4 regions of the Aliamphritea spongicola genome follow, and region 1 is predicted to be linked to each of the others. Evidence: predicted binding sites of a transcription regulator. Region 1 holds the regulator's gene; each other region holds the start of a gene.
The links. The regulator PhoB, encoded in region 1, activates phosphate uptake and scavenging genes when phosphate is short. The targets are predictions, from matches to a motif close to TGTCATANNNNTGTCANA.
Positions count from the first base shown of each region.

Region 2: JYB63_RS15150 (sigma-54 dependent transcriptional regulator) is a predicted target of PhoB. The motif match lies at 2,790-2,807, and genes of this name have one in related genera.
Region 3: phbB (acetoacetyl-CoA reductase) is a predicted target of PhoB. The motif match lies at 4,564-4,581, and genes of this name have one in related genera.
Region 4: JYB63_RS11865 (putative 2-aminoethylphosphonate ABC transporter substrate-binding protein) is a predicted target of PhoB. The motif match lies at 3,878-3,895, and genes of this name have one in related genera.

Region 1 is NZ_JAFIDL010000002.1:33,372-41,353, forward strand. It holds gene JYB63_RS06755 (DUF6500 family protein) at 1-167, opposite strand, end outside; gene JYB63_RS06760 (DUF1415 domain-containing protein) at 197-778, opposite strand; gene JYB63_RS06765 (chorismate--pyruvate lyase family protein) at 968-1,522, shown strand; gene ubiA (4-hydroxybenzoate octaprenyltransferase) at 1,528-2,406, shown strand; gene phoB (phosphate regulon transcriptional regulator PhoB) at 2,504-3,199, shown strand; gene phoR (phosphate regulon sensor histidine kinase PhoR) at 3,251-4,582, shown strand; gene mltA (murein transglycosylase A) at 4,646-5,782, opposite strand; gene cysZ (sulfate transporter CysZ) at 5,801-6,598, opposite strand; gene JYB63_RS06795 (hypothetical protein) at 6,622-6,846, opposite strand; gene JYB63_RS06800 (NADP-dependent oxidoreductase) at 7,094-7,982, shown strand, end outside.
Region 2 is NZ_JAFIDL010000005.1:33,095-41,076, reverse strand. It holds gene JYB63_RS15160 (sigma-54-dependent transcriptional regulator) at 1-106, opposite strand, end outside; gene JYB63_RS15155 (sensor histidine kinase) at 157-1,278, opposite strand; gene JYB63_RS15150 (sigma-54 dependent transcriptional regulator) at 1,282-2,703, opposite strand; gene fliS (flagellar export chaperone FliS) at 2,996-3,400, opposite strand; gene pseB (UDP-N-acetylglucosamine 4,6-dehydratase (inverting)) at 3,609-4,616, shown strand; gene pseC (UDP-4-amino-4,6-dideoxy-N-acetyl-beta-L-altrosamine transaminase) at 4,613-5,767, shown strand; gene pseI (pseudaminic acid synthase) at 5,770-6,819, opposite strand; gene JYB63_RS15125 (class I SAM-dependent methyltransferase) at 6,812-7,693, opposite strand; gene JYB63_RS15120 (WbqC family protein) at 7,683-7,982, opposite strand, start outside.
Region 3 is NZ_JAFIDL010000004.1:231,054-239,035, forward strand. It holds gene JYB63_RS14525 (YchJ family protein) at 62-490, shown strand; gene JYB63_RS14530 (DUF349 domain-containing protein) at 714-3,581, shown strand; gene phbB (acetoacetyl-CoA reductase) at 3,650-4,399, opposite strand; gene JYB63_RS14540 (MATE family efflux transporter) at 4,623-5,978, opposite strand; gene JYB63_RS14545 (16S rRNA (uracil(1498)-N(3))-methyltransferase) at 6,164-6,877, shown strand; gene JYB63_RS14550 (DUF4856 domain-containing protein) at 7,099-7,982, shown strand, end outside.
Region 4 is NZ_JAFIDL010000003.1:401,330-409,311, reverse strand. It holds gene JYB63_RS11875 (putative 2-aminoethylphosphonate ABC transporter permease subunit) at 1-1,404, opposite strand, end outside; gene JYB63_RS11870 (putative 2-aminoethylphosphonate ABC transporter ATP-binding protein) at 1,401-2,585, opposite strand; gene JYB63_RS11865 (putative 2-aminoethylphosphonate ABC transporter substrate-binding protein) at 2,742-3,767, opposite strand; gene JYB63_RS11860 (phytanoyl-CoA dioxygenase family protein) at 4,016-4,876, opposite strand; gene JYB63_RS11855 (HD domain-containing protein) at 4,879-5,427, opposite strand; gene JYB63_RS11850 (HAD family hydrolase) at 5,510-6,166, opposite strand; gene JYB63_RS11845 (TadE/TadG family type IV pilus assembly protein) at 6,871-7,446, shown strand; gene JYB63_RS11840 (TadE/TadG family type IV pilus assembly protein) at 7,443-7,982, shown strand, end outside.

The DNA.
Region 1 (7,982 bases):
TCCAGCTGATGCTGTTCGATCCACCAGGTCGCCGCTTCCATCAGCATTTCCGGGTCATCATTTTTATTGGCAAAAAAGGCATAAAATGACAGCCCCACATCCGGCCCTTTCGCCGCGATTTTCTTATCACACACGGCGATTATTTTTTCCCGTAGCTCCGGCCGCATTGCTTGTCTCTTCCCTGTTCAGCTACCCGTTAGTTGTCCGCATAATCCGCAAACGGCGGAAAACGTTTAATCAGCCCCTCACGGCCCAGCTTTTCCAGCCGCTGAATATTCCGCTCCGGGATTTCTTCAGGATTCTTAAAATGGGCTAATGCCCGGCTCATTTGGGCCTCACGGATAATATGAAACGTGGGGTATGGTGCCCGGTTCGTCCAGTGGCTGATATCATCCGCCGGTACGCCGCCGAACAGGTAACCCGGATGAAAACTGGCCAGTTGCAGCACGCCTTCCAGCTCAGCCCTTTCCAGCAAGATTTCGAACTCAGTCAGCATGTCCAGATAATCGTAAAAATCTGCCAGCATATAAGGCGCTATCAGCAGCGTCGTGGAAATATCTTTTTCATCGGCCTGCATCAGCTTATCCAGCTCCTGCAGGTAGTCCGCTGTCAGGGCTTTTTCATCCTTTGCACCAGAGACAAAAAAACGCAGGCTCTGATCCTTCAGGACAGGCGCAGCAAACGGGCATAAGTTCAGCCCCACCACCATACTGCGAACCCAGTCTTCGGTCAGTTGGCGTACCTCTTCAGGCGAGGTATTAAGATTCGTTGTATTCATGCCACACATGTTACCCAAAGGGGCTGACAAGCCCAATCCCCGGGGCTTAAAATCCTGCGCCAGCGCAACGAAAAACTCGGGTTTCAGTGATCAAGTCTATGATTCCCCGGGGTAAGTGATACCATAGCGGCTGTTTTAAAAGTGCGTGATCGCCTGACGCCTGTGGGACAACCCCTTTGAGATTTTGCCGTGCCGATACCTTCAGCCCTGAATGACAACAGCTTCGATGTTCGCTGGTACACCCTGCGTCGTCCTGCCAGCACCGATGCTCCGTTATGCTGGCGTAAATGGCTGCTGGATCCGGGTTCATTAACCCAGCGGCTGATCAGTGCCAGCCAGGGCGACTTCCGGGTCGAAGTGATCCGTCAGGGTTGGCATCATCCCACCCGCTCAGAAGCCAAGGCGCTGGGGATGCGTCCCCGCCAGTTAGCGGTCATCCGGGAAGTACAGCTGATCGGCAACGGTCAGCCCTGGGTATTCGCCCGCTCTGTCATCCCGGCCACAACACTCACCGGCAAACAACGGGAACTGAACTTCGTGGGCAGCCGCTCACTGGGCAGCATCCTGTTCCGTGATCCGACGATGCGACGGGGGCCGCTACAGATCAGCCGTCTGAAAATCCGCGATGGCGGATCTGCATGGGCGCGCCGTTCACTGTTTTACCTGAGCGAAAAACCCCTGCTGGTATCAGAAGTCTTTCTGCCCGCGTTACTGGATGCCAAAAATCAGACACCACAGAACTGAACCTTATGAGCAAACAATTTTTCAGCAAAGACCGCCTTCAGGCTTACGGACAGCTGATGCGGATGGAAAAGCCCATCGGTACTTATCTGCTGCTGTGGCCGGCACTCTGGGCACTGTGGATCGCCGCTGAAGGCGTACCGACGTTTCATTTGCTGTTTATTTTCTGCCTGGGTACCTTCCTGATGCGTTCCGCAGGCTGTGTGATCAATGACTTTGCTGACCGTAAGGTTGACGGTCACGTGAAAAGGACTGCCCTGCGGCCAATCCCGGCCGGAAGGGCCACCGCCAAAGAAGCACTGGTATTGTTTTTCGTACTGATCAGTCTGGCCTTTATCCTGGTGCTGTTTACCAATACACAAACCGTCCTGCTGTCGTTTGGCGGTGCTTTTCTCGCTGCCTGCTACCCCTTTATGAAGCGCTATACCCACCTGCCCCAAATCGTACTGGGCATGGCCTTTGCCTGGGCAGTACCGCTCGCCTTCAGTGCGACCAGTGAAACAGTACCGGCCTATGCCTGGCTGATTTACACCGCAACGGTTCTCTGGACCACCGCCTACGACACCAAATACGCCATGGTTGACCGGGATGACGACCTGAAAATCGGCATCAAATCCACCGCGATTCTGTTCGGCGATGCTGACAAACTGATTATCGGTATTCTGCAGGCCCTGACGATTTTTACCTTCATTTTGCTGGGTAATCAGCTGGAGATGGGTAAGTACTTTTATCTCAGCCTGCTGGTCATGACAGGATGCTTCATCTGGCAGCAGTGGCTGATCCGTCATCGCCGTCGCGAAGATTGCTTCCGTGCCTTCCTGAACAATAATTACGCAGGTATGGCGCTGTTTATCGGAATCGCCCTGGATTATTGGCTGATCCCCTGACAATTACTGCAACATACGCATAATTTGTCATATTTCTGTAACAGTTTAATAATCTAATATGCTCGTCTAAAGAATTGTCTAAAAAAGGTGATCGAGCATGTCATCCAATAAACGAATTCTGATCGTCGACGATGAAGCCCCAATCAGGGAAATGATTGCGGTTGCATTAGAAATGGCCGGTTACGAATGTATGGAAGCAGAATCTGCCCAGGCAGCCCACAGCATTGTTCTGGACGAAAAGCCGGACATGGTACTGCTGGACTGGATGATGCCCGGTATGAGCGGAGTGGAGTTTGCCCGCCGGCTGCGTAAAGATGAAGTGACTGCCGACATCCCGATCATTATGCTGACCGCTAAAGGTGATGAAGACCACAAAATCAAAGGTCTGGAATCCGGCATTGATGATTACATCACCAAGCCATTCTCCCCCCGTGAACTGGTTGCCCGGCTGAAAACTGTATTGCGCCGTGCCACACCAAAAGGCATCGAAGAACCGATTACCGTCGATGACCTGACACTGGACCCTGTTTCTCACCGGGTCAGCGCCGAACTGAAGCCACTGGAACTGGGGCCAACGGAATTTCGCCTGTTACAGTTTTTCATGACCCATCAGGACCGTGCTTACTCGCGCAGCCAGTTACTGGACATGGTCTGGGGCGGCAACGTATACGTTGAAGAACGTACCGTAGACGTTCATATCCGGCGGTTACGTAAAGCGCTGGGCGCACGCCACGAATATCTGATTCAGACAGTTCGCGGCACCGGTTACCGGTTCTCATCGCAAGTTGCTTAAGCCGAAGTTTCCGCGCTAAGCTGCCATCAGACATCACCCGGATCCGACAGAATGTACAACAGTAACCATTCCATATCTGGCAGTTTATCTTTAACCGCACTGGCCGGCATCGTCGTTGGGCTGGTGATTGGTTATCCCGGCTGGACCCTGGCCGTGTTTCTGCTCGGCTGGTCGGTGCTGCAGGTCCGGGAATTCACCCGCCTGCAGGAATGGCTCACCAAAGGTGACCGTTCCGACGTACCGGAAAGCAAAGGCCACTGGGGTGAACTGTTTGACGAACTGGCCCGGGACCAGAAACGCAACCAGTCCAGAAATCAGTCTCTGCGTAACATCATTACCCGCTTTCAGCAGTCCTCAGCGGCGCTGGGAGACGGCATTGTTATCATCGACCGGGACAATAACCTTGAATGGTGGAACCGTTCTGCGGACCGTCTGCTGGGCTTAAAGGTACAGACTGACCGTGGCCGTTCCGTGATGAACCTGCTGCGTGACCCGCGTTTTATCCGCTATTACCGCAAAGAAAATTACGACGAACCACTACAGCTGCCATCCCCGGTGGACAGCCTCGTGGCACTGGAATACCAGCTCACTAAGTTTGGCTACGGTGACCGGATACTGGTCGCCCGGGACATTACCCGGATTAACCAGCTGGAACAGACCCGGCAGGATTTTGTTGCCAACGCCTCCCATGAGCTGCGTACCCCGTTAACCGTAATTCGCGGTTATCTGGAAACCTATCTGGATCAGGACTTACCGGCACCGTTGCGCCGTGGCCTGAACCAGATGGCCAAGCAGTCAAAACGCATGGAAAACCTGGTGTCCGGTCTGCTACTGCTGTCACGCCTGGAAGCCAGCCCGCATATCTCCGATGAGCTGCCGGTACCGGTACAGTCAATGATTACCCGGATAGCCGATGATGCCCGGAGCCTGGGCAAAGATAAGAATCATGAGATCAAACTGGATGTCGACCCGGATTTCAGCCTGCTGGGGCAGGAATCAGAGATTTACAGCGCATTTTCCAATCTGGTCTTTAACGCCGTCCGTTACACACCGGCGGAAGGCAAGATAACGATTCGCTGGTGGGTCGATAAAAACGGCGCCCACTTTGCCGTCAAGGACAACGGGCCAGGCATCGACAGTATCCACATCGACCGGCTGTCCGAACGCTTTTACCGGGTAGACGAAAGCCGCTCCTCAGACAGCGGCGGCACCGGACTGGGGCTGGCCATCGTTAAGCACGTTCTGAACCGTCACGGTGGTAAACTGGCCATCAAGAGTACCCTGGGCAAAGGCAGTACCTTCAGCTGTCACTTCCCTAAAGAACTGATCAACAAGGTGAAACACCCGGCCGTTGAAGAACTGGATGAGCTGGACGACGACTGACATACCAGCCTGAGAAGCATAAAAAAACCTGCCAGTGGCAGGTTTTTTTATGCTCAGAACCTCTTACTGGGGTTTAGGCAGTAACGCGAATAACTCACCGCTTTGCTTCATATGGCCCGCCAGCTGTTTCGCCCGCTCACCCCGGCCAAAAAACACATCCGCCCGCACCGGGCCTTTAATCGCTCCGCCGGTATCCTGCGCCAGCACCAGACGCTGATAGGTAGAATCATCAAACAGGGTAGTATTAAGCCACAGTGGCGTCCCCAGTGGGATGATCTTACGGTCAACCGCGACACTGCGCTCGTTGGTCAGCGGCACATTCAGTGAACCCCGCGGGCCACTCTCAACCGTATCTGACAGATAAAAGAACACATAGCTGGGATTCTGATTCTTCAGCCAGTCAGCCCGCTCAGGGTGTGCCTCAAGCCAGCGGTTAATAGAATCCAGTGAGATATTCTCTTTAGCAATCTCACCAGTTTCAATCAGTACCCGGCCAATCGGCTTGTAAGCGTGTCCATTCTGATCTTTATACCCGACAGCCACCAGTTCACCGGTATCCAGCTGCACGACCCCGGACCCCTGAATATGCAGGAAGAAAGCCGCATTGGGGTCATCCACCCACAGCAATTCCTGACCCGCCAGGGGCTGATCCGGACCGTCGATCTCCGCCCGGCTGTAATACGGCATCACCTGATCACCGATCACCCGCCCACGGCAACGGGCCGCGCGGTCTGCGCAGCTTTGCACCTGAATGCCCAGCATATCCGCCGGCTTGCGATACAGAGGATATGAATAACGTTCTGAGCGTTGCAGGCTGCCATGTAACAGCGGTGTGTAATACCCGGTAATCAGGCCATCTTTACGGCCTTCCGTACCATTGATCCGGTACACCTGAAAATGGGTTTCAAAAAACGCCCGGGCCTGTTGGTGATCCGGCGTCCCCAACTGATCAGCGGCGCTACAGATCCGCTGCCAGTCCGCAGACTTTTTACGCAACTTCTGGCACTGAGCCAGTAACCCCGGCCAGACATCCGCCTGTTGATCCTGTTGCCAGCCGTCCAGCGAATTCCAGCTGACTGCCTCGCCGATACCAGCCTCTTTCGGCGCAAAACTGCACCCGGCCAGCGCTGTTAATGTCACCACAGTTGTGAGGCGGATGCCCTGTTTAATACGGCTTGCCCAACCAACGCTTACTGCCATCGGTATTACCTTTAAAAATTAGTCTCGGGTCAGACGCGGCCCTGCGTCTGAGGAAATGTTGCCACTCAGCTCAACTGACTCACCAGCATACTCTTCCACCCAGTAAATCGTCGCACCAATGACCGCAGCGGGCATGATCAGAAGATTCACCAGCGGAATCATCATGCCGACAGAAACCAGCCCGCCAAACCCCATGGATGTCAGACGTTTCTGTTTCAGCGCAATACGCATATCGGTAAAGCTGATCTTATTGTTGTCCATCGGGTAATCACAGTACTGAATGGCCATCATCCAGCAACCGAACAGGAACCAAAGCACCGGCGCAGCCAGTCCAACCACCGGAATCAGCGCAATCACAAAGATCAGCAGGAAGCGCGGCAGGTAATACACCAGCTTGGAAATTTCCCGGCCGACCGCCTGAGGCACCATCGCAACCATTTCCTTCCAGCCGGTATCAGTCACGGTTGCACCTCTTAACCGCATTTCAACCTTCTCCGACAAGATGCCGTTAAATGGAGCAGCGATGATATTAGCCACCACGCTGAAACTGAAATACACAATCACCAGCACAGAGCCGGCCACCAGTGGCCAGAGCAGATAACGCAGAAAGTCCAGCCATGCCCAGTCGGGCAACATGCTGGAAAGCAGATAATCAATCCAGACACTCATCTGATCGAACAGCAGCCAGATGGCCCCTGCAAACAGAAAAATGTTGATCAGTAACGGTACCAGCACAAAATGCCGGATACCTTTTTCGGGTAACATACTTAAACCACGCAGAAAATAACCTGCGCCACGGAAAGGATTGCCCTTCATTCATCTGCCTCTGATTGGATCGGTCATGCCATGAAATAGTTGTAGAAGCGTACCAAGACCGCCGCCACCATCATAGATAAACCGATCCGGTTTATAATAAATTCCCGCTTACTGAATTCGATTGTCGCCTGCCAGAACACCAGTATCGACTTAAAATCGCCACTGCGCAGCACATACATGCCAAGCGACACCAGAAATACCACGATACCTGCCAGCATCAATATCTGTTCAGCAATTACCAGATACATTAAGACCTCCACGGCACCCGGCCGTTCCTGTTTTGATGAAATTAAGTGAGGAAATTTCTCCGCCCACCCGAGTATATCTGATGGCTGAGCGGGGCTAACTTAACCAAACGTCTTGGTTCTCTCCTTTCACCAACGGAATCCCTGAAGCGGTCACTGGTCTAAACTGTATGTTTATGGAACGATATGTTTACAGAGCAGTTTATGGGACTATCCTGTTCATTCAACTCAGACGCCCACGGAGCACATTATGCAGGCATTTGTTATTCATCAGTTCGGCGGTCCGGAAGTATTACAGTACCAGCCCTTACCGGTACCTGAACTCAAACCCGGTGAAGTACTGGTAAAAACAGCCGCAGCAGGGATCAATCCGATTGACTGGAAAACTTGCTCAGGCGGCGGCGCAAGCGCATTTATCGGTGATTTACCCTTCGTGCCGGGCTGGGAATTCTCCGGCACCATTGTTAATGGCAACGGCACCCAGTGGCAGGCAGACGACCGGGTCTTCGGTATGATCCGCTTCCCTGAACCCGCCGGATGCTATGCCGAATACATTGCCGTACCGGCCGACCAGATTGCCCGGGTACCTGATATTGTAGAACTCGAAGAAGCCGGTGGTCTGGCCACCGCCAGCCTGACCGCCTGGCAGGCACTGTTTGATAAAGGTCAGCTGAAAGCAGGCCAGTGTGTACTGATCCTCGGCGCTGCAGGGGGCGTAGGCCATTTAGCCGTACAGATAGCGAAATGGGCCGGTGCCCATGTGCTGGGTACTGCCTCCATGCATAACCATGAATTTCTCGGCGACTTAGGCGTTGACCGGGTCATCGATTACCAGCATAAGCGGGTACCGGAACACGCCAAAGACATCGACCTGATCATTGACTGTGTCGGCGGTGAAAGCGGCATTGAAGCACTGGAGTGTCTGAAGCCGGACGGACGGCTGGTCACCCTGCCATCCGTCACAAAAGACATCGTCATCGCGGCCGGCCAGGCCCAAAACCGCCATGTAGAAGCCATCCGGGTTATGCCGGATGCCGCCCAGCTGGAACAGATCGTAGCGCTGTACGCCGATGACATTCTGCGTCTGCAAATCAACGGCAGCTATCAGCCAGATCAGTTGGAAGAAGCCTTCGAACTGA
Region 2 (7,982 bases), on a different contig from region 1:
CACCGGACTCGGCTTCGAGACAACCGAAATCGGCCAGTTCCAGTGTATCGACCAGCGCTTCTCTCAAGCTGGCATCATCTTCAACCACCAGTATCTGCGTCGCCATGTATTTTCCCGTTTCGTTATCTGTATAAATTCAAAAAAACAGCCGGTTTATCAACTGCTGACGTTAGCATCTTTTTCGTAAGGCAATAAGAACGCTGCCCGCGTGCCCTTACCGAGCTCTGACACCAGTACAAATTCACCGTGATGCGCTTTGGCAACCACCTGTGCCACCGCTAACCCCAGGCCGGTGCCGTGTGATTTAGTCGAGTAAAACGGCTCCAGTACTTTCCGGCACTGCTCCTGATCCATGCCCGGACCATTATCTGCCACCATCAGGCACAGCCTTTCCTTAAGCACTGATGCTTCAATGCTTAACTCAGCGCCCTTACCTGTCGCCTGCAGGCTGTTTTCAACCAGATTCATCAGTGCGCCCAGTAAGGCTTCTTTATTACACTGCAACTGAAGGTCCGGGACCGCATTAATACATTCGCAGTCTGCATCCCAGGCCGCCAGCGGTACATCCAGTGCATCTTCAATATCGCGAAATAACTGCGCCAGGGTCAGACGGTCATCCAGACGGGTTTCCCCCCGGGCAAACACCAGCATATCGCGCACCTGATGCTCCAGATTTTCCAGCCGTGATTTAATTTTGCCAGCAAACTTAATCTGCTTATCTGTCTGCAAACCCGGCTTAATAAGATGACTCGCGTATAACAAAGCCGCCGACAGCGGCGTACGGATCTGATGTGCCAGGGAAGCCATCATCCGGCCCATTTCAGACAACCGCTGATAATGAGCAACCTGCCCCTGTAAGAGCCGAGTTTCGGTCTGATCCGTCAGCATAATCAGCTGCCCGGTTTCAGACTCAAGCGAGCGGGTAGACAAACTCACCCGGCGGCCGCTTTTTAAAGATACCTCGTGTCCATCATCACTGCGCGGCGCAAAGCTTCGCTGAATAATCCCCAGCCAGGATTCCCCCAGCAACGGTTCCCCCAGCAGCTCTGCGGCTGCCAGATTCGCTTCGCTCACCAGACCACGGTGATCGACCACCAGTACGCCGGCAGGCAGGAGGTTTAACAGATTATCCATACGGCCGCTCAGGCGGGAGTTTTCTGCCTGTTGCTCAAGGTGCTGCCCCTGAGTATCCGCCAACTGAACTTGCAGGGCAGCTACCTGCTCACGCAGTTGCGCCAGTTCAGTATTCATCTCAGTGTTAGAGTTCTGATCGGCCATGGGTTATTTTCGCTGAATCCCGTACTTACGCATTTTCTCCACCAGCGTGGTCCGGCGAATTTGTAGCTTGTCCGCGGCTCTGGCAACAACGTTGTTGGTGGTATCCAGTGCCTGCTCAATCAGTACCTGTTCAATGCCTTCAAGATAGGCCTTCATATCAATACCCTCTTCCGGCAGCACATGTGCCCCGGGAGCATCTGACGCTTCAGCCTGGGCCTGATCAACGTCCAGATGTAACTGTGCCTTTAAACTGATATCACCGGCATCTTCTTCCAGATAACGGAATTTCTCCGGTAACTCACTGATACTGATAATGCTGTCCGGGTGCATGATGGTTAAACGTTCAATCAGATTCGCCAGTTCGCGGACATTGCCTGACCAGGGATGCTGCTGTAATGAACGGATAACCGCCGGCATGACTTTAATCCGGCCAAATCCATCCGCTTCGGCACGGCGGACAAACAGCTCAGTCAGGGTGGGAATATCTTCTGTCCGTTCACGCAGGGCGGGCATAGCAATCGGGAAAACATTCAGGCGGTAATACAGGTCTTCCCGGAACTTACCTTCATCGATCATCTCTTCCAGATTTTTATGTGTGGCGGCAATGATGCGCACATCACAGTCGATGGTTTTGGTACCGCCGACCCGTTCAAAGCACTTTTCCTGAATAACCCTTAGCAGCTTTACCTGCATATTCAGTGGCATATCACCAATTTCGTCCAGGAACAGTGTGCCGCCGTCCGCCAGTTCAAACCGCCCGGGACGGCTCGAAACAGCACCGGTAAAGGCACCTTTTTCATGCCCGAACAACTCACTCTCTAACAATTCAGAAGGTATGGCTCCGCAATTAAGCGGCACAAAGGGCCCGGCAGCCCGTGATGAAGCCTTATGCAGGCAATTAGCCACCACTTCTTTACCGGTACCGGACTCACCGTTAATCAGCACACTGACATCCCGTCCGGCCACTTGCGCCATCAGACTGCGAACGTCGTTCATAACGGCGCTGCCACCGGCAAGATCAGCAAACGCCTGTTGCAGCCCCCCGGCCAGTTCCGCCGGCTGACGCAAGCCTCTGAAAATCTGCGCCCGGTGTAACACATACTGCACATCTGACAGCTGCGACCCCGGTGTTAAGGTACCCAGTATTCTTTGCTGCAATCCTTCACTGGCCGCTTCAGGCTGCATCCAGTCCCCCACGGTGATCACCGGCGTTGCCTCATCCAGCCGCTGCGCCAGCAATTTTTCCAGATCAATCGGATGGTTACAGTGCCCCAGCATGACAGCCAAATATTCAGAACTCCGACCTTCCTCTGCCTGCAACCAGTCAACGTAACTCTCAGTCTGGCAGGCAATGCCGGCAAAAGTTAACCGGTCGGATAACTGCCGCCGGCTATCTGCATTGTCATCTACATAAAGAAGCTGCATATGTGTGTCATACCTGTGATCTGAACATACCTTCAGCACTAACGCCGTCACCCGGACGGTGTGCCTGAAACAGACAAAAAAACCTTAACGTCAAATTTATGACATATATTAAAACTTAACAAGTATCTTTGTGTTATTTTTTTGACGCTTCGAGAATTATTATCCATAAACCAAAAAACGGGCACTGTATAGCGCCCGTCTCATAGTTAAATCAGAAGTATTTAAAGTCTTTCACCTAGCTACCAACTGCTGTCAGTAGCCGACATACTCACACGCTCTATACCAATAGTAATTACTTACCACCCATCTGAAGCTCAACAGGCATCTCAGACCATCCTTGTTTCACCACTAAGATTAAATCCATGACTTCCTGAACTTTTTCGCTATCGCTGTTCCGGTTAGCCTGCATTATTGTACGAAGCATGTAATCATAAAGCTCATCAAGATTAGCTGCGACCTCACCGCCTTTATCCAGGTCCAGGCTCCCTCGCAAATTGACAACTATCTCAGAGGCTTTATTGAGATGGACAGTTCTTTCTTCAATACTATTTCGCTCGATAGCCCCTTTGGATTTCGCTAAAGCAGCTAACGCTCCATCAAAAAGCATTGCAATCAACTTATGTGGACTGGCTGTAGCGACTGTCGCATGCAGACTAACGTTTTGATACTGCTTAAGAGCCTTTAAGTTTACAGACATGTACACACCTTAATCTAAAAATATTAGGACTGAATCATTGTACTTCAATATCGGCATCAGTGGTGCTTCCTTTAACTATCAGTGCTCTGATAAGCTACCTATATTGAGATCCTTCCCGCTGCTGCATGCTACACCACACACTATAAGTGATTTTAAATTAGTAAATATAGCCAGCATATTAATTATGAGCTTTATTGGATGAAGAACTATGTTTGATAATAAAACAATTTTAATCACTGGTGGCACCGGGTCATTCGGCCAAAAATACACAGAGACTTTGCTTAGTCAGTACTCACCTAAAAAGATCATTATCTATTCCCGTGATGAACTAAAGCAGTTTGAAATGCAGCAGAAGTTTGACAACCCCTGCATGCGTTACTTCATAGGCGATGTCCGGGATCAAGAACGATTGAAACAAGCCATGCAAAATGTTGATTTCGTCATTCATGCTGCTGCACTAAAGCAAGTTCCTGCTGCAGAATACAATCCCATGGAATGTATTAAAACTAATATTCACGGGGCCGAAAACGTTATAAAAGCAGCATTAACAAATGACGTTGATAAGGTCATTGCATTATCCACTGACAAAGCAGCAAACCCGATCAACCTCTACGGTGCTACAAAGTTAGCATCCGACAAGCTGTTTGTTGCAGCAAATAACATGGCTGGCGGCCACCCAACTCGCTTTAGTGTTGTCAGATACGGAAATGTCGTCGGTTCACGCGGTTCCGTTGTACCTTTTTTCAATAAGCTGATCAGTGAAGGACACACCTCCCTTCCAATAACAGATACTCAGATGACACGGTTCTGGATTACGCTTCAGGAGGGTGTGAACTTTGTACTCAAGAACTTCTCCAGAATGAATGGAGGGGAAATCTTTGTACCTAAAATTCCTTCAGTTAGAATTGTTGATCTTGCAAAAGCTATGGCCCCTGATCTTGAACATAAAATTATTGGCATTCGCCCCGGCGAAAAAATTCATGAGATTATGTGTCCTGCTGACGATTCTCACTTAACGCTGGAATTTCCCGATCACTTTGTTATCAGACCCTCAATCACTTTCACCAGCAGAACAAACAACTTTGAAACAAACAACATCAATGAATCTGGAAAAGCTGTAGAACAGGGCTTTGAATATAATTCAGGAAACAACAATTTTTTCCTAAGCATTGATGAAATCAAAAAATTAAATCAAGAAGTATCGAGCAACCAATGATTCCTTATGGACGCCAAGACATCATTCAAGATGATATAGATACTGTTATTGAAACCCTGCAATCTGACTTTATTACACAAGGGCCGCAGGTAGCTCTGTTTGAGAAAAAAATAGCTGAATATTGTCAGGCAAAATATGCCATCGCCTGCAACAGCGCAACATCCGCCCTTCACCTAGCCTGCTTAGCACTCGGTATAACGGAAGGAGATCAGGTATGGACTTCACCGATTACATTTGTTGCCACAGCCAATGCTGTAAAAATGTGTGGTGCTCAGGTCGACTTTGTAGATATAGATCCCGAAACATCTAATCTGAGCGTTTCTGTACTCAAATCCCGTCTGTCTCAGGCCGAAAAGCAAAACGCTCTTCCTAAAGCAATTATCGTTGTACATATGGCCGGCCTCTCCTGTGACATGGCAGAAATATCATCACTTACTCAAAAATACGATATTAAGATAATCGAAGATGCTGCACATGCTATTGGTGGAAGCTATCAGGATGCCAAAATAGGAGCTTGCCAATACAGCGATATAACAGTTTTTAGTTTTCATCCGGTAAAAATAATCACCACTGCTGAAGGAGGTCTTGCTACAACTAACAACCCTGTTTTAGCAGCCACCATGGAGCAGCTAAGATCTCATGGGGTTACCAGAGATGAAGAAAAGTTACAAAATACAGCCGATGGCCCATGGTATTATGAACAGCATTTTCTCGGATTTAACTATCGGATAACTGACATTCAGGCAGCTCTTGGAATCAGCCAATTGAAAAGGCTTGATGATTATGTAAAAGCCAGAAACGCCCTGGCTAAACGCTATAACGATGCTTTATCAGTTTTACCAGTTCGGCTTCCTGAGATTTACAAAGACAGGCTATCTGCATTTCACCTGTATATAATAAAGCTCAATACACCGGATCGTTCTGAACATCTCAGGCTCTTTAAAGCTCTGCGAAAAGAAGGCATTGGTGTGAATCTTCACTATATACCTGTTTACAGACAACCTTTTTATCAGGAACAAGGGTTCAAACGTGACGACTTTCCCAATTCAGAAGCATATTATCAGTCTGCCATCACTTTACCCTTATTTCCAACGATGACATTTGAAGAACAAGATAAAGTGATTGAGACATTAGTTAATCTTTTAAAATAATCCTATTTTCTGAAAAGATGCCAGGCTGTAGCGGTTCCCCGAGTAATATCATGAGCAGCTATCCTTCCAATTAACTGATCACGATACTTAGGGGCCAATCCATTAGCAGGTCTGATGATACAAAGATCATCAATTGTAATTTTCTGCCCCTCACTAACCGATTTTTTAAAATATACTGAACGGCGATAAAGCTTACTTTTCTGTTCAGCCTTACTTCCACCATAACTAACATCACCTAGAGCTTGATGCGCTTGCTTCACATCACTGACCATTCTGGCAAACTCAGCCGGTTCCAAAGAAAAACCCGCATCAACTCCGCCATCAGAACGCTGCAGGGTAAGGTGCTTCTCAATTACAACACTGCCCATCACCGTAGCCGCAACAGCCACAGCAGACCCCATTGTATGGTCAGATAAGCCGACAAGTGTCTTACTCCACTCCCTAAGATGTGGAATCGTTTTGATATTTGAATTTGAAGGATCAGCAGGATACGTACTGGTACATTTAAGTAGCACAACCTGCGCATCAGACTCAGACCTTATGGCTAGCAAAGACTCTTCAATTTCACCAAGTGTCGCCATTCCAGTCGACATAATAATGGGTTTACCGGTACGGGCAATTTTTTTAAGCAGAGGGATATCTGTCAATTCAAACGAAGCCACTTTATAAATGGGACAGTTTAATGATTCTAAAAAATCAACAGCGCTCTCATCAAAAGGAGAGCTAAAAGGCACCATTCCCTTTTGTTTAATATAATCAAAAAGCTCTTGATGCCATTCCCAGGGAGTATGGGCCTCATGATAAAGACTATACAATGTATAGCCTGCCCACGGGTTATCCAAGTCAGCCACATGAAAATCATTTTGCTGACAATCCAGAGTCATAGTGTCTGCTGTATATGTCTGCAACTTAACAGCATCGGCCCCGGCATCTGCAGCCGCATCTATGATTGCTTTAGCGCGCTTTATATCGCCATTATGATTACCGGAAAGCTCTGCAACCAAAAATGGCGCTTGTCCCGCAGCTATAATTTTATCACCAAGTTTAATCATACTTTTTCTCAGCAACCATAAGTATTTGACGTCCAAGATTAATCTCGGCAAGCGCCCTATAAAACTGATGCAATACTTTAGTCCTGCCTGTTGACCTTAAATTATGTTCAAACAACATTCTCTGCTCGTGAATCTGTCTCCCCAGAGCCGGATTCCCCACATAGTTATTTCCCATAAGCAGATTCATTTCTAACGGAAAAGAAGCCATTTTATCAAGAACAGTAAAGCCTTCCCCCTGCAACAGGGCCTGTAAACTGTCTGAACTAAAATAATTAAGATGCGCAGGCGGTGCTACCCACCATTCTTCAAGATTATTAACTTCCTTCCCGGCAACCTGAAACTCATTAAACTCATTAGGCACATCGATAATGAACAGACCACCCGGGTTAAGCAGGTTCTTATGTATTTCGGCTACAACTGCAACTGGGTCTGCAAGATGTTCAAGTACATTCTGCATCAGTAAAACATCAAACTTCCGCTGAAATGGATTTAAATCCTGAAGATTAGAAACTTCCACGTTTAGCCCAAGAGAGCGCCCATACTCTATAGCTTCCGGTGTAGTATCTATTCCATAACACTCCATCCCTTCTTCTTTAAAGTAAGAAAGTGTTTCGCACCAACCACAGCCAAAGTCCATAACAGAAACATCAAGCCGGCCAAAATGCTCTCCTATCAAGTTAACCAGATCCGCTCGCCAACCCTGATAAAACGCTTTATCTTTCTTCTGAATATCCAGACTTGAATCATTTACTTGTGCAGGTGATTCGGACGCATAAAATTCATTAGAATAATACTCTGCAATCTCAGCATCACTGGGCGTAGGTGATATTTGTAAAAAACCGTAATGAGGATTTCTTTCCAACTTATAACCCATTAAAACCCCTCCGGATATAATGTTTTGTTTCTTCAAGACCGATATTAGCAATGACATCAACAATAGAAAGATGAGAGTGCCATTGATCACTTCTATATTGCCTGTACTTCAAAGGCTCATACTCTTGATAGACAATATCAATACCTTCTTCCTGCAATATACCGTCTCGCTCAAGGTACTCACGAGCGCCTTCAGGACTAAAATAACTTAGCCCTCCAAAAGCTCTGATGAGATCTAACAACCGTTGACTACGTTCTGAAGAGGTATCAATTTCAGAGCTATTATGGAA
Region 3 (7,982 bases), on a different contig from region 1:
CCACAGCGATCTATAATAAACGCCGACGAACTAAACCGTTTGAATTAAAACAGGAATTCCCATGCTGCATGATGCCAAAGATACCACAAAGCAATGCCCGTGCGGCTCCGGAAAACCGTTCAGCTTCTGCTGTGAACCGGCCATCAACGGCAACAAACCGGCAACCACCGCAGAAGCGCTTATGCGCTCCCGTTATACGGCCTTTGCGCTTGGCAGTGTGGACTACCTGATAGCCACCACTGCAGCAGAAAACCGGCAACCGGAAGACGCGCTCCTTATCGCCGAACAAATGCGTATGACAACCTGGACAGGATTAAAAATAATCAGCACCCATAACGGCGGGCGCGAGGATACCACAGGCACAGTTGAATTTATCGCCTATTTCGACAGTGAAGGACAGTCAGCGGCCTTACAGGAACGCTCCCGCTTCAGGCAGGAAGATCATCGCTGGTATTACATCGACGGTGATGTTGAAGTACGAAGAAGCTGACCTGCAGATTTTTAAAAAGTACATTTTACACTGGATTTCCCCGTATCAGGCATTACTGCTGGGTCCGGGGCATATCCGACAGTGCAGCTGCAACAAAACCCTGACTAAAAGGCGATTTTTCTAAGCTGTCAAGCCTTCCCCTGCCACCTTAAAGCCCGGTAGAATAGCCGCCCTTAGCCACAGTATCGTGTTTTTAGCTGGCTCATTCAGGATCGGGTTGTAAATGTTTGCGAAGTTCTTCAAGCCTAAATGGCAACATAGTAAAGCTGATGTACGTATCCGTGCGATCACTAAACTAAAAGCGAGTAATTCAGAACAGCATCAGATCCTTTCACAGCTAGCCCTGCAGGATCAGAACCCGGCTGTGCGCAGTGCCGCCGTGATTAAACTTGAAGAACCTGAACTGCTGTGCCGTATCTCAAATATAGACAGCGACCATCAGGTCCGACACCTGGCCGCTGACCGCGCCTGCCGCGTCATCATCAAAACAGAAAGCTGTGACCAGCAGCAAAGTATCAATAGTATCAGGCAGTTACAGGATAACGATATCCTGACGCATATTGCACTGCACATAGATGACAGCACTGTTCAGCAAGTTGCAATTGAGAAAATCAGCGACCAGACCTGCCTGAGCACCATCATACTTCAGGCCGGCCACTCACAAACCCGGCAAGCTGCAGCTGAAAAACTGCACGAAGCTGAAATCATTGAACAACTGTGTAAAAAAATCCGCAGCAAAGACAAAACCGTACACCGCATTATCCGTAACAAATTACGGGATATCCGCGAACAGCAGAAAGCCCGGGAACAGCTTCTGCAACAACAAACTGAACTGACATCCGCCCTGCAGCAATTATTCAATACGGGCATCTATCCTCAGTTTGAAGCCCGGCTGAATGCCTATCAGCAAAACGCTGAAAAACTGTTACAGAACAGCCTCTGCGACGATGCAGCCAATGCGTCACTGACAGAAGCCCTGAGTACCTGCCGGCAACTGCTCCAGCAGGAACAGCAAAAACAGGCTGAACAACAACAGCTCGAAGCTGAAGCTCAGCAGCGCCAACAACAACGCAACGCTCTGCTTAGCGCATTTGATGCATTACTGGAACAGATCCGGGCTTCCATTACAGAACCTCTGCCTGGCACATCAGAATTCGTCGCACAGCTGAATAACCTGCAAATGTCTCAGCAAACTCAATCGGCCGGCGATCCGGACTTTGCTCAGATAAGAGGGCAGCTGGACAACAGACATACTCAAATCCAGACCTTACTGGAAGCAGTTAACCGGGTTCAGGAAAACGGCGAACAGCTCGCTGAAATCCTTCAAAATGAAAGCGCTGACATCAATGCTCTTAAACAGGCTATACAGCTCATTAACTGGCCTGAAGACGAACAGCGACCAGAAATACTGCAAACGTTACAGAAACGTCTTGATCAACTGAATCAAATCAGACAGCAACATAAAGCTGAGCGTCAGCAGGCACAGCAACAGGACCAGCAGCAGATCGATAACTGCCTGGAACAGCTTGAGCAGGCCCTTAGCGAAGGCAATACTAAGAATGCTTACCGCCTCGATAAACAAGTATCAGAACTGCTTAGCCAACAGTCGAAAAACAGCGTTAAAAGCTGCCGGAACCGGTATGCCGGATTACAGAAACAGTTACAGCAACTGAAAGACTGGCAGGGCTTTGCCGTCACACCGAAAAAAGAATCACTGTGCGAAAAAATGGAAGCACTGATTGGCAGCGATATTGAAGCACCGGTACTGGCTGATCATATCCGTACCCTGCAGCAGGAATGGAAAGACCTGGATGCCACTGATCCATACCACAGCCATGATTTGTGGAAACGCTTTAAACACGCTTCAGATCAGGCATACGAGCCTTGCAGCCAGCATTATGCGGAACTGAAACAACAACGCGTTAACAACCTCCAGCAGCGCCTTTTACTTTGTGAGCAACTGGAAACCCTGATGGCCAATACTGACTGGGAACAGCCAGACTGGCAGGAAGTTGAGCAAATCAGCCGTACGGCAAAACAGGAATGGCGCCAGTACACACCGGTTGACCGCACTCCCGGCCGGGAAGCACAAAGCCGCTTTAACAGCACTCTGAAACAACTGGACGGTAAAATTAAGGCTTACCGTGAAGCCAATACCGAAGCCAAACAGGCCCTGGCAGATCAGGCTGAAGCCCTGAGCGTACAGGCAGAACAAGCAGTTGCCGACGGTCAGCAGGAATTGCTGAATGGCCTGTTACGTCAGGTTAAACAACTGCAGCAGCAATGGCGCCAAACCGGCAACAGCTTTCACAGTGTAGAACGTAAGTTATGGCCGGCATTCCGCCTGACCTGCAATAAAGTTTACGATCTGGAAAAGAGTAACCGTAAAGCGGTTAAGACGCAGCAAACAGAGCAGGAAAAAACCGAACAGCTATGTGAACAGCTGGAAGCATTACAGACCTCACCGGCATCGCCATCACAAATCAGCACCCTTCTGGAACAGGCAGATATTCTGTGCCAGAAAAACGATACCCCGGAACCGCTTCAGCAGCGACTGCATGCTGCCAAAAGCAACCTGCAGCGCCAACAGGCTGATCTGGACCGTCTGCTTGAAAGTGAAACCTACCAGGCCTGGCAACGTAAAGTTAACCTCTGTGAACAGCTGGAAGAAAAACTGCTGGCAGAAGAGCTGGACGACAATACGCTGGAACAGCTTAATCAGGCATGGGAGCAGGGCCTGAGTCCGGATGCACCCTTTGCAGAATTACTGCACAAGCGCTTTGTAACCGGCTGCAATATTCATCAGGGGCTACAAGAATTCGATCCGGTCATCTATGCATCAGATACCGCCCTTCGACAGCTATGCATCCAGCTGGAAATTGCTTTTAACCTCAGCTCTCCGGAAGAAGATCAGGCATTACGGCTTGAATATCAGATGCAGCGTTTACAACAGGCCCTGGAAGAAAAACACAGCGCCACCAGCCTGAAAGACCTGAAACACCTGGAAATGGAATGGCTCTGTCAGCCCTTCGCCAGACATCAGGAAGCCCTTTATCAGCGCTTTTACGGAATCCTGCAACAGGTACTGTAACAGACACAAAAAAACCCGCAGCTGCGGGTTTTTTTTAAGGCTATACAGCCTCTTCGGAAACAGACTCCTCAAGACATGTGCTGACCGCCGTTTATGGAGAAATCAGAGCCTGTCACGTAACCACAGTCATCGCTGGCCAGGTAGGACACTGCCTTGCCGATTTCTTCCGGCTGCCCCAGACGTCCAACCGGAATCTGCTTCACAATTTTGCCCAATACTTCCTCAGGAATTTTGGCAACCATGGGTGTCAGTACATACCCTGGGGAAACGGTGTTGACCGTCACACCTTTTGCCGCCACTTCCTGCGCCAGCGCTTTGGTGAAGCCATGAATACCGGCTTTTGCTGCAGAGTAGTTACACTGACCGAACTGGCCTTTCTGAGCGTTAACCGATGAAATGTTAATGACCCGGCCCCAGCCGTTCTCCAGCATAGGGTTAATGACCAGACGGGTCATATGGAACATACTGTCGAGGTTTGCAGACAGTACCTGATTCCACTGTTCCCAGCTCATTTTACGGAAAGTACCGTCACGGGTGATACCGGCATTATTTACCAGAATATCCACAGTGCCGCCGGCCACTTCTTCTACCGTTCGGATACATGCTGCACAGGATTCTTCATCTGTTACATCGCCGTATGCGACCAGAATATCGTAACCGTCCTGCTTTTGTTCTTCCTGCCAAGCCCTGGCCTTCTCGTGATTTCCGCCGGAATTGTAACCTGCAACCACCTTCACACCTGCATCCGCAAGCGCACGACAAATAGCTGTACCAATACCGCCCGTACCACCTGTAACCAGCGCAATCTTTTGTGTCATGCCCACATCCCCTTTGCATCTATATCAAGTACATTTGATCTACCGGGCCCAGTTAAGCCCCATATGATCATATTGCTTAATCAGCAAGCTGATAATATGACTTTGGTGGACATTCCCAGCAGTGGAATATATCTCGCAAAGTCACGAATAATCTAACTGCTGTGTGTTAAGCACGTATGACAACATACCCCCATTCCCTGAGAGTTAAAACCCCTTATAGCCTTTAGGGTGAATCCGGTACCGGCTGTTTTTGTAAGCCGGCAAGGTGATTGCGCACCCAGAAAAATGCCAGACCGGCGGTGAGCATATTGGCTAAAACAAAGCCGTAGAACATCCCTTCAAGGCCCAGCAAATAATTACCGGCACAACCTAAAGGCACATAGAGAATAAAGAGCCGGAAGACACTGATTCGCATCGCTTTAAACGGCTGGTGAAGCGCATTAAAACTGGACGCACTGAGAAAGGTAACTGCCTGAAAACCAAAGCCAATCGGAACGATCATGATCCACAGACCTATCAGTTCAACAACCTGTTCTTTATCGCTGAACAACTCGCCAATCCCACTGCCAAATTGCCACAAAAACAGGTACACAATGCCCTGCCAAACCAGCGCAAATTTCATAGCAGCAAGATAGGCCTGCGACACACGTTTAATGTTCCCACGACCAAAATTCTGACTTAAAAAAGGCGGCAGCGTCATGGACAAAGCCAGGTTAACAATCAGCGCCAGAGATTCCAGCCTGCTGCCCACACCGAAGGCAGCAACCGCTTCCGCCCCATGTTCAGCGACAACGGCTGTCATGATCGCAGCGGCTAACGGTGTCATCATATTGGAAAGCGCTGCAGGAAAACCGATACGCATCACCATCAGCCAGTGCGATACACAATTCGACCAGGAAACAATAGTCAGCAATAACAGGCGCTTACGCAGCAACAGGTTCAGCACGGCCAGCGTTGCAGTGATCCCCCAGGCCAGCAAGCTGGCAATGGCTGCTCCCTCAATACCATAAGCAGGCACCGGCCCCCAGCCAAAGATAAATAACGGATCAAGTAAACCGTTCAGAATGGCCGAGAACGCCATAATAACGCCCGGCGTAGTGGTATCACCGTAGGCTCGCAAAGAGCTGTTAGACACCATGATGATGACGTAGAAAACTGCACCGATGAACCACACCGACATATAAGCATCAATGAAGGGTAACAGCGAAGAATCGGCCCCTAACAGACGAAAAAGAGGCTCAATAAACTGAGTAACAATGCTGCTGACCAGCACCATTAAGAGGGTTGTCAGTAACAGATTGTCCGTCGTTAACTGCTTGGCCTGCTGATGTTCACCGGCACCAATCAGCTTACCAAGTGTTGCTGAGGTACCAACACTCAGCCCGATGGACAAACTGATAACGGCAAAAGAAACAGGAAACGTAAAACCAAGCGCAGCAAGCTGACCGGTACCTAACTGACTGACAAAATAACTGTCTACCAGATTGAACAGCATCAGGCTGACAATGCCGAACACCATTGGAACAGTCATTCTGACCAGTGTGCCGGTAATATTGCCTGTCAAAAGATTCGCGCGCACAAAATGGCCTTAACAAGAAAATTTTCGCTATTCTACAGAATCCACCGATGATATGTGGCTTTTCTCTGTGATTTATTGATACAGCTGCGGTGATACTGATTTACCGCAAGTACACTACACAAATGCGTAGCTTTGCCGCATACTCTGCGCCGCCTGACAAATCTCATCACACAGACCCCTGCACCATGAACCTGATACTGTTAACCTCCACAGACTTCAAAACAGAAAACACCGTCGTTCTTACAGACCGGCGCTTTCAGCACATCCTCAGTGTGCACCAGGCTCAGGAAGGCGACACACTTAAGGTGGGTAAACTAAACGGTGATCTGGGGACTGCAGTTGTAACAGCACTGACAGAAAACTCAGTCACACTGGAAGTCAGCTGCACTCAACCTCCACCACCGGCACTGCCCCTGACCCTCATCATGGCGTTACCACGGCCGAAAATGCTCAAACGCACATTACAAAGCGTTACCAGCATGGGGGTTAAGCAGATCTATCTGATAAACGCATACAGGGTGGACAAGAGTTACTGGTCATCTCCGGTGCTTGAAGCAGACAGCCTTAACGAACAACTGTTACTCGGACTTGAACAGTGCGTTGATACACAACTTCCGGAAATTCACCTGCGTAAGCGCTTCAAGCCTTTTGTCGAAGATGAACTTCCGGCCATCGCTGCCAACACCCGCGCTCTGGTTGCTCATCCTTATGATGCAGCCCCTTGCCCGACGGCTGATGAAACGCCAACGACTCTTGCGGTTGGTCCTGAAGGTGGATTCATTAAGTATGAGGTTGAAAAGTTGTGTGAAGCTGGGCTGCAGGCTATGCACATCGGCCCCAGAATACTGCGGGTTGAAAACGCCGTTCCTGTATTGCTCGCCCGACTGTTTCCCATCTGAACATGACATTCGTCAACCCCGCCAGCTCTCTTTCAGGATAAGCTGCTTATTCCTAATATGCATGACCCTCATCAAACACAATCTAAATGATAATAACTATTAATTGCCCCATGAATACTATTATGCTAACTTCCTGCCATCTCAAATAGGCGTGCCTGAAGTCTGACACGGACCTCATGCACTGGATACTCGCACCTGTTCAGTTAAAAGGTCTTATTACCGTGAAACTTAAATCTCTCGCATTAGCAGTTACTTTCGCTACCTCTGGCATGCTTGCCTCCCAGGCAACTCTGGCTGACAGCCACAAAGTTTATGCGGACTTCCCTGTAACCGTTAAAGATTATAACGGCGACAAAAAAAGCTCTGTTTCCTACGGCGGTCAGATTGCACGTCACGCACTGCATAACTCTCTGAAAAAACTGACAGGTAAAGGTAACGGTTCTGCCAACCCTGAGCTGGAAGCTCAGATGCTGGCTTACTTTGCAGGTAAAGATGCTGGCCGTGCCATCATTGATCCAGCTTCAAAAGAAGGCTTTAAAGTTAAGCAGTCTCAGATCGATGAGCTTTCTAAAAAGAAAAACCTGGCGGGTAAAACCTACAAGGGCGCTGTAAACGGCTGGCCTGGCAACATGACTGGTCCTGAAGTTATTGAGTTCATGATCAAGAAAGCTGCAGCGACCAATAAAGGCTTTGATCCGCTAACCGGTCTGGATTACACCCAGCTGATTTCTAAATTTGCCATGGGTGCAGTTTTCTATAACCAGGCAGTTGATAACTATCTGGATGAGAAGCTGGAAGCAGGTAACAAACCTAACGGTAAAGCCTACAAAGAAGGCACCGCTTACACCGGTAAAGAACACGTTTGGGATGAAGCTTTTGGCTACTTCGGTGTACCGGCACATGCCCTGACGATGGACGCTAAAACCGCTTACGCCATTGCTAAAGGTAAGAAAGACGCATTCAAAGCCGCTGATGCCAACAACGACGGCATGATCGACCTGAAAACAGAAATGACTTTTGCGCACGGTTACTATGCAGCTAATGCAGATAAAGGCGGCAAGTCTGACTACATGCATACCATCACCAAAGCATTCATTGATGGCCG
Region 4 (7,982 bases), on a different contig from region 1:
ATAAAACGGCACCTTCAGCGAGGCGGAAACTGATTCAAACTCGCCGTCAATCTGCTTCAGACTGGTCGTGGCGGTGAGGTGACACACGGTGTAAAAATGCACCAGTGTATTGAGCACCAGAATCGCCAGTGTACCGTACATAAAGTTCAGCGGATTAGACGGCGAATTAAAGAAGAAGATGTACGACAACCCCAGCACCATACCCGGTACGGCCATGGGCAGCATGGCCAGAAACTGCATGGTTTTGCGCAACAGGGGCAAGGCTTTAATCTTCTCGTTCAGGTAAGCGAGAATGAAGATCACAGCGGTGCCGGTAATCGCTACCCAGAAGGCCATTCGCAGGGAATTAAAGTAGGACTCCCAACCCCCACCATCCATCATATCGAACTGGTAGTTATCCAGTGACAGGGTCAGGTTGTACGGCCAGAAAGTAATCAGCGATGCGTATATCGCCATGCCGATCACCAGCAGCAGAAAAGCTGCAATGCCACCACAGAACAGCATTAGCAGGTTATCCCGTAATGGCTGGGCTTCCGGCTGAATCGCCACTGCACGGGCGCTGACCTGCGCGGTCTGACGCTTCAGTACCCGGCGTTCAATCCAGAACGACAATACCGCCGGCAACAGCAAAATCACACTGACCACGGCTCCCATCTGGAAATTCTGCTGGCCTACCACCTGCTTATAGATATCTGTCGCCAGCACGTTGTACTGGCCACCAATCACCTTAGCCACCCCGAAATCGGTAATCGCCAGGGTAAAACAGACGAACACAGTATTCACCAGCCCGTAGCGAACGCCAGGCAAGGTAATGGTCAGAAACACCCGCCAGCCCGGCGTTTTCAGCGCTTTGGCCGCTTCATAAAGGCGGGCATCGCTGTTTGATAGCGCCGTGATCAGAATCATCAGCGCATGGGGAAAGATCCAGAAACACAGTCCCATCACAATGCCCACCGGACCATAGATGGAATCCACCGGCAGCCAGTCTTTCAGTATCCCCTGATTACCAAACAGATAGATCATGCTCAGGGCGGGCAGCAGTGAAGGGGCAAATAGCGGCAGGCTGCTGATCAGCCGAAAGCCTTTCTTACCGGCCATGCCACTGCGGGTCAGTGCATAGGCGGTTATAAAGGCGCAGGTCACCACAATCACCGTGGTCCAGCAGGCAATGATCAGCGAGTTAATGATCGAGCCAAACAAAGCCGGATTGGTGAAATACTCCGCATAGTTGGCCAGGCCAATAAAGTTACCGGCCTGATCCTGCAAACTCTTCAGCAACATGGTACTCAGCGGCGCCAGTAAGCCGAGAATCAGAAACAACACACCCAGTAACAGCAAAGCTCTTTGTACGAAAGCTTCAGTACTCCAGACAGGCACTAAGCGGCGGGCAGCAATTGCATTCATGCCTGCGCCTCCATCACGCTGTCTATTACCTCATCCAGTACCGGCTCATCGCCGACAACCGTCTGCGGCTGACGAATACTGACCCGGGTCGGTTCGCCAATCGGCGGTTCCGGGTAAAAATGCAGATTTTCTGCGTCAATTGCCATTTGCAGGCGTTCACCCACAGCAGGAGTATGTAAGGCGTGTTGCTGTACCGGCATATCCACTTCGATATCCGTATCACGGGCAATGGTCACTACCAGCCGAACAAAGGCGCCCATAAAGTTGACCTGCGCAACATTCCCCTGCAATAACAGAGTATCGGCTTTAACTTCTTCAGGGCCCTGTAACACACGGATCATTTCCGGGCGGAAACCCAACAAGCCTTCTTCTACGTTTTGATCAAGCATCAGCGGCAAAGACAGCTCCGTATCCCCGATCAGCAGGTTATGCCCTTCCAGTACACGCCCCGGCAACAGATTCATACTGCCAATAAAGCGTGCCACGAAAGCGGTGGCCGGATGCCGGTAGATCTCTTCCGGTGTGCCCACCTGTGCAATGGTGCCGTGATCCATCACGACGATCCTGTCAGCCATGGTCAGCGCTTCATCCTGATCGTGAGTAACCATGATGGTGGTAATGCCCAGTGCCCGCTGCAGTTCACAGATTTCTTTACGCAGATGCAGCCGTACCCGGGCATCCAGCGCCGACAGCGGCTCATCCAGCAGTAACAACCCCGGCTGAATCGCCAGTGCCCGCGCCAGTGCAACCCGCTGTTGCTGACCACCGGACAGTTGCCCTGGATATTTCTCACCAATCCCCGGCAGATCAATCTGTTCCAGCAAGTCATTCACCCGCGCTGTACGGTCCTGCCGGGTGAGTTTGTTGTTCACCAGACCATAGGCGATGTTGTCGCTGACGGTCAGATTCGGAAATAACGCATAAGACTGAAACACAATGCCAAAGTCACGCTGCTGAGGCGGCAAGTGCGTAATGTCTTTACCCGCCTGAACAATGTTCCCCTGCTGCGCCTGCTCCAGACCGGCAATGGTCCGCAACAATGTGGTTTTGCCACAACCGGATGGCCCGAGAAAGCAGACAAACTCCCCTTCCTTAATGGCTAACGAGATATCCTGCAGAGCAACAAATTCGCCGAAACGTTTTTCCAGTTGATGGATATTTAAATACGGGGCAGCAGACATATGTCTCACTCCAATTTCAGTCACCTGCTGACATCCTGTCTCAGGCGGCCTGGCTGATTCTTAAAACGGTTTCTGAATAAAACTCTTGATTACGACTTTTAAAAACAACAAGGCGACAGACGGTAAAGTCTGCCGCTTTGCAGTGCGGAACCAGTCTTACTTCTTAGGTTCGCTCTTGCTGTCGTAACGCTGCTGCCACTCTTTCAGGATGCGTGCGCGGTTCACAGCAGACCACTGGAAATCGTTGTTGATCATGCGATCAGCGATATCGGCAGGGTAGTTTTTGATTGGCTTGGCAACGCCTGGCATCGCAACCACTGCATAGCTTTCGTTGTACAACTCGTTTGCCGGACGGGTAACGGCCCAGTCCATCAGAGTCTTAGCAGCCTGCAGTTTGTCAGTGCCTTTAACGATCGCTGCTGCTTCCATGTCCCAGCCCAGACCTTCAGTCGGGAAAATCACTTCAATCGGCGCCCCTTTGTTCACCAGCTTGGCACCGCGGTAAGCGAAAGAAATACCAATGGCAGTTTCACCGGCAGCGGCCAGCTTGCACGGTTTAGAACCGGAGTGTGTGTAACGGTCAATGTTGGTGTGCAGCTTATCCATGAACGCCCAGCCCTGCTCTTCACCGAAGCTTTGCAGCCAGCTGGATACGTCCAGGAAGCCGGTACCGGAAGAGTTCGGATTCGGCATAATCACATGGCCTTTATATTCCGGCCGGGTCAGATCCTGCCAGCTGGCAGGCTTTGGCAGGTTCAGCTTTTCAGCTTCAACGGTGTTGTAGCAGATAGAAGCTACCCAGGCGTCCATACCTACCCATGACGGTGTCGCATCGGCATCAACAAACTGCTTGCTCAGTTTTTCAACACCCGCAGGCTTATAGCTCTGCAGCATCTCCTGATCTTTCAGAACCAGCAGGCTGGTTGCCGCCAGTCCCAGTACCACGTCGGCCTGTGGATTTTCTTTTTCAGCCAGCAAACGGGCAGTGATAATACCGGTGGAATCACGCACCCAGCGGATCCTCACGTCCGGGTTATTTTTCTCAAATGCTTTGGCATAGCTTTTCAGCTGATCGGCTTCCAGTGCCGTATATACAGTCAGATCGGTTTGTGCCTGCGCCTGCAGTGCAGCACCCATTCCCAGTGCAGCCGCGAGTACACGGACTTTCGCCATCAGTTTCATTTCTAAATCCTCATTCAGCACAGAAGTAACGGCTAAGCCGTTGTTATTGTTCAGCCCGGGCAGGAAAAGCCACCTCAGCTGGTCTATACCAAATTATTATCAGGCCGGTTAATGACAAAAAAGTGACAGCCAGATAACGGAATTTTTACAATTTCAGCGAACGTCCCTTGCCACATAACAAGCTGTTCACATTCGACAGACCAAAAAAACGGGATGCACTGCATCCCGTTTTCTGCCAGTTTCCGCTGTTACATCGCAGACTTACTGTGAGCGGTTGGTGTGGCTACGTGAAAGCTCGGGTTATCAAATTCCCGGTGTTTCATGTCGTAATACTCATCATAAAAGTCGCCGAAATGCTGCGCATTAAAGGTGTAAAACATCGCCCTGCGGGACTTATCCGAAGCATTTTTCTCAGAATAATGGGGTACATAGGAATCGAAAATCACCACATCGCCGGGTTTTGCTTCAACCGGCTGCCACTGAATCCGCTCGACCACCTCCTGCTGAATCGCACCGTGGCTGCTGCCGCCATCGTAGCTTGGCAGGATCGGCAGTTCACCGTTCGGAGTGTTCTGTAATGCATAGTCATGACCTTCCAGATCGCGACGATAATTTTCCGGAAAGAACAGGCAACCATTTTCCAGTGTTGCTTCATCCAGAAAGATCGCCACAGTCACATGGAAGTTTGGTTTAAGATGATTGTAGGCAATCACATCCTGATGGGGTTCAAACGCCCCGCCGCCCGGATTTTTAGCATTGCACTTATCTTTGAACAGCACGAAGTCATCGCCTGTCAGGGCTTTAATAAACCCCTGTAATTTAGGTACCAGTTGCTCACGGATAACCGGGTTATAGCCCTTAATATATTCGTAACGGCACACCTTCAGCGGGTCATCAATTTCAGGGACAACGATCAGCTCATCAAGGTTCTGCTGATAGAAATCATTCAGGCTGGCACCGCTTTGCTGCAGCTGTTGCAACAACTGACCGGAATGGCCATACAGATCAGCACTGGCCGTTTCCAGCATCTGCATGTCCTGTGCGGTAAGCCCCTGCTCCAGCACAATGTAGCCCTGACGCATAAAACGTTCTTTATTAAATGCAGACATGATCAGGCCCCCTGTTCCATTCGCTGAGTACAAGCCTGCAGCTGTGGCAGGTAATGGGTGAACGGCTGAAGGCTCAGCTCCTGAATCTTGCCCTCGTCATCCCAGCGGCGCAGTTTAATGGCTGACTCAGAATAGGTTTCAGCCAGAAAAGCGTCGCATTCTTCAGGGGTCATAAGGCCTCCCTGATGGTGAAATGAATCCAGCGATGCTGCGGAAAGGTCATCCAGATAGCCCTCTTCCACTGAACACAGATAACGCTTCGCCTGGGCATGCAAACGGATCGGCTCGGTAACCGCGGGCGAGAAGTAGTCCGCCAGAAACTCAGCCCCCACAGCATCGTGCTTATAGTTGCCGTAAGCCAGGTCAGTGGCTGCCAGCAAATGCCCGATATCATGAAGCAGTGCTGCTGTTACCAGCTCATCAGATTCACCGGCACGTACCGCCAGTTCAGCACACTGCACGGCATGCTCTGTTTGTGTAATGTCTTCGCCGTAGGTCTGACTACCTTCAGCAGCAAACAAATCTGTAATTTGTTTAACGATTGGATGCATAGGTCTGCCCGTCATAGTTATCCGGCTTTCTCACCTGAAGAACCGGTTTCATACAATGGCGGACAGAAATTCTGACCGCCGCTTAAAGGGTCCAGTTAAGTTGTGGCCAGTTGCGCTCCGCGGCGATCACTGCCAGCCGCGGATCAGGGTTGGTCGCCACCGGTTGTTCAACCGCCTCCAGCAACGGCAGATCATTCATGGAATCGCTGTAAAACGCCGCGCCTTCCAAAGATTCCTGCTCCGCTTCTAGCCATGCATTCAACCGGGTAACCTTGCCCGCCTGATAGGTTGGCACCCCGTCGACTTCACCGGTGTAACGGTTGTTTTCCGTCTCCAGTTCAATCGCCAGTACATCGTCCACCCCCAGCTGTTTCGCCACTGCACGCACAATGAAGGCCGCCGTCGCCGAGACTATTACCAGCCGGTGGCCAGCACTGCGTAACTCCTGCAGCAACACCTTCGCCTGAGGATAAATCTTCGGCACGATCACCTCTGCAACGAAACCTTCAGTAAGATGATCGATATCTGCCACATCCATATCCGCCAGCGGTTTCACCTGAAATGCAATGTATTCATGCACCGACATACACCCTTGTGTGTACTGCTCCATCAGCCGTTCTTCTTCTGCGATAAATTCAGGATCCGTCACCAGACCAGTCTCCTTCAGATATTCACAAAACAGCGACGAGGTATCGCAACAGGTTATGGTTTCGTCCAGGTCAAAAATGCGTAACGCCATGGCTTAAAGTCTCATCTCGATTGAAAGCAGAATAACTACAACTCAATCTGGTATAGACCAGATTGTATGCATGGAATATTACAGGGGAATGACAATCCTGTCGATGGAGAATAACTTCGGTAAGCGTTAAGAAAAACCTGCGTTTAACTGCCGATACTCACAACCACTGAATCCCGTCATGTGGCAGAATGCACAGACTCATTTCAGAAAGTCGCAGCTTTTCCCATAGCCAGGACTATCCGGGGATACACCTGCTTAACAGCCGGAATACCGGCTGTAGCCTGAACAAATCAGAGCACCTGCCCCGACAAAACAGCCAGGCCCTGGCAGTTCAACTTCACAAACAGAATCAAACAGTATTTTCAGAGCAGAGCCTCTTCTGAAGCTATCCGGAAATGATGCTCAAAACCCTGTATTTACTATAAACAGATCCCTTACATAAGGTGGTTATCAGTAACCTTTATTGAAAAATCTAAACGGTTTTCCACAGGCCGGGCAGATTTGACAGCATTTACAGTTACGACTATTCCTATTGATAACCCAAATGAAAATTTTGATGCCTGATCAGTACTTTTCTGATCTTTTTTTGTCTCCGGACATACGAAGAATCAGCAAGTTAGGAAAAAGCTTTCATTTTTAAGCTGCCATGAAAGAAAACAGTTCAAGTGACAGCGTTTCACTAATAACTAATTAGGGTGAGTTCTATGTGTTCTCCGCCCATCGTCAGTCAAAGCAAGAATAGTCAGGAAAAGAACTTTATAAAACCACTTCCTGAACCGGGTCTGTCTCGTCTCCATCATCATGCTTTCCGGTCCAGGTTTTCCCGTCGTGCCCGTGGTGTAGCAACGGTTGAATTCGCTATCGTCTGTTCACTGTTTTTTCTTTTAGTTTTCATGATCATAGACTTTGCCTTATACGGTTTTGTAAAACTCACAATGCAACACGCCGTCAGAGAAGGGGCACGCTATGCAATTACAGGGCAAGTCGATCTGGACCCTGATGCAAACGGCAATCGCAAAAGAGCAGTCATCCAAAAAATTAAGGATAACTCAATGGGTTTTTTCGATGAGGTGATGACTGAATCCGACATAGTTGTCACCAATAGCAATGGTACTGCAGTGGCGGGCTTTGGGGCCCCCGGTGAATCCATTGTTATTACTCTCACCTGCCAGTGGCCGATAACCAACCCTTTTACCCAAACCATCATGTCTGCCAGCCATTACAATTTTTCTGTGGCAGCCTCAGTGCGAAATGAAGCATTTCCCGGAGCAACGCCATGATAAAAGAATTGCGTAATCCGTCTAAATCAAAGGGTCTGGCTACTGTAGAGATGGTTTTTATTATCCCGGTGCTCCTGCTTTTGGGGCTGGGTGTGATTGAGCTAAGCCATGCAATACAGGCAAAAAATATATCAACAGCGTTAGCCAGAGAAGGGGCGAACCTTGCCTCCAGATCAACCGTTGACAGCGACCAGCAGATCATGGACGCACTGGCACTTTCTGCAGACCCCTTAGATTTTTCTCAGGAAGGCATTATTTATATCAGTGTCATTGTCGGTGACGACGACCCTGATCCCTATGTTTCTGAACAACACCGCTGGCTCAATCATGGCATTTCCTCTTTAAGTGAAACCTGGAGCGATTGTCCTTCCTGGCAGGGGGATGGAACCTGCTCAGTGCCAACACCCAAGCCAAGGCTGTCAAATTTCCCAATCACTCTGGAGCCGGGTGAAACAGTACATGTGGTGGAAATCGTGTACGACTACTCATGGCTGACACGCTATCTCACCGACCAGAATCTGTTAATTTATTCACGT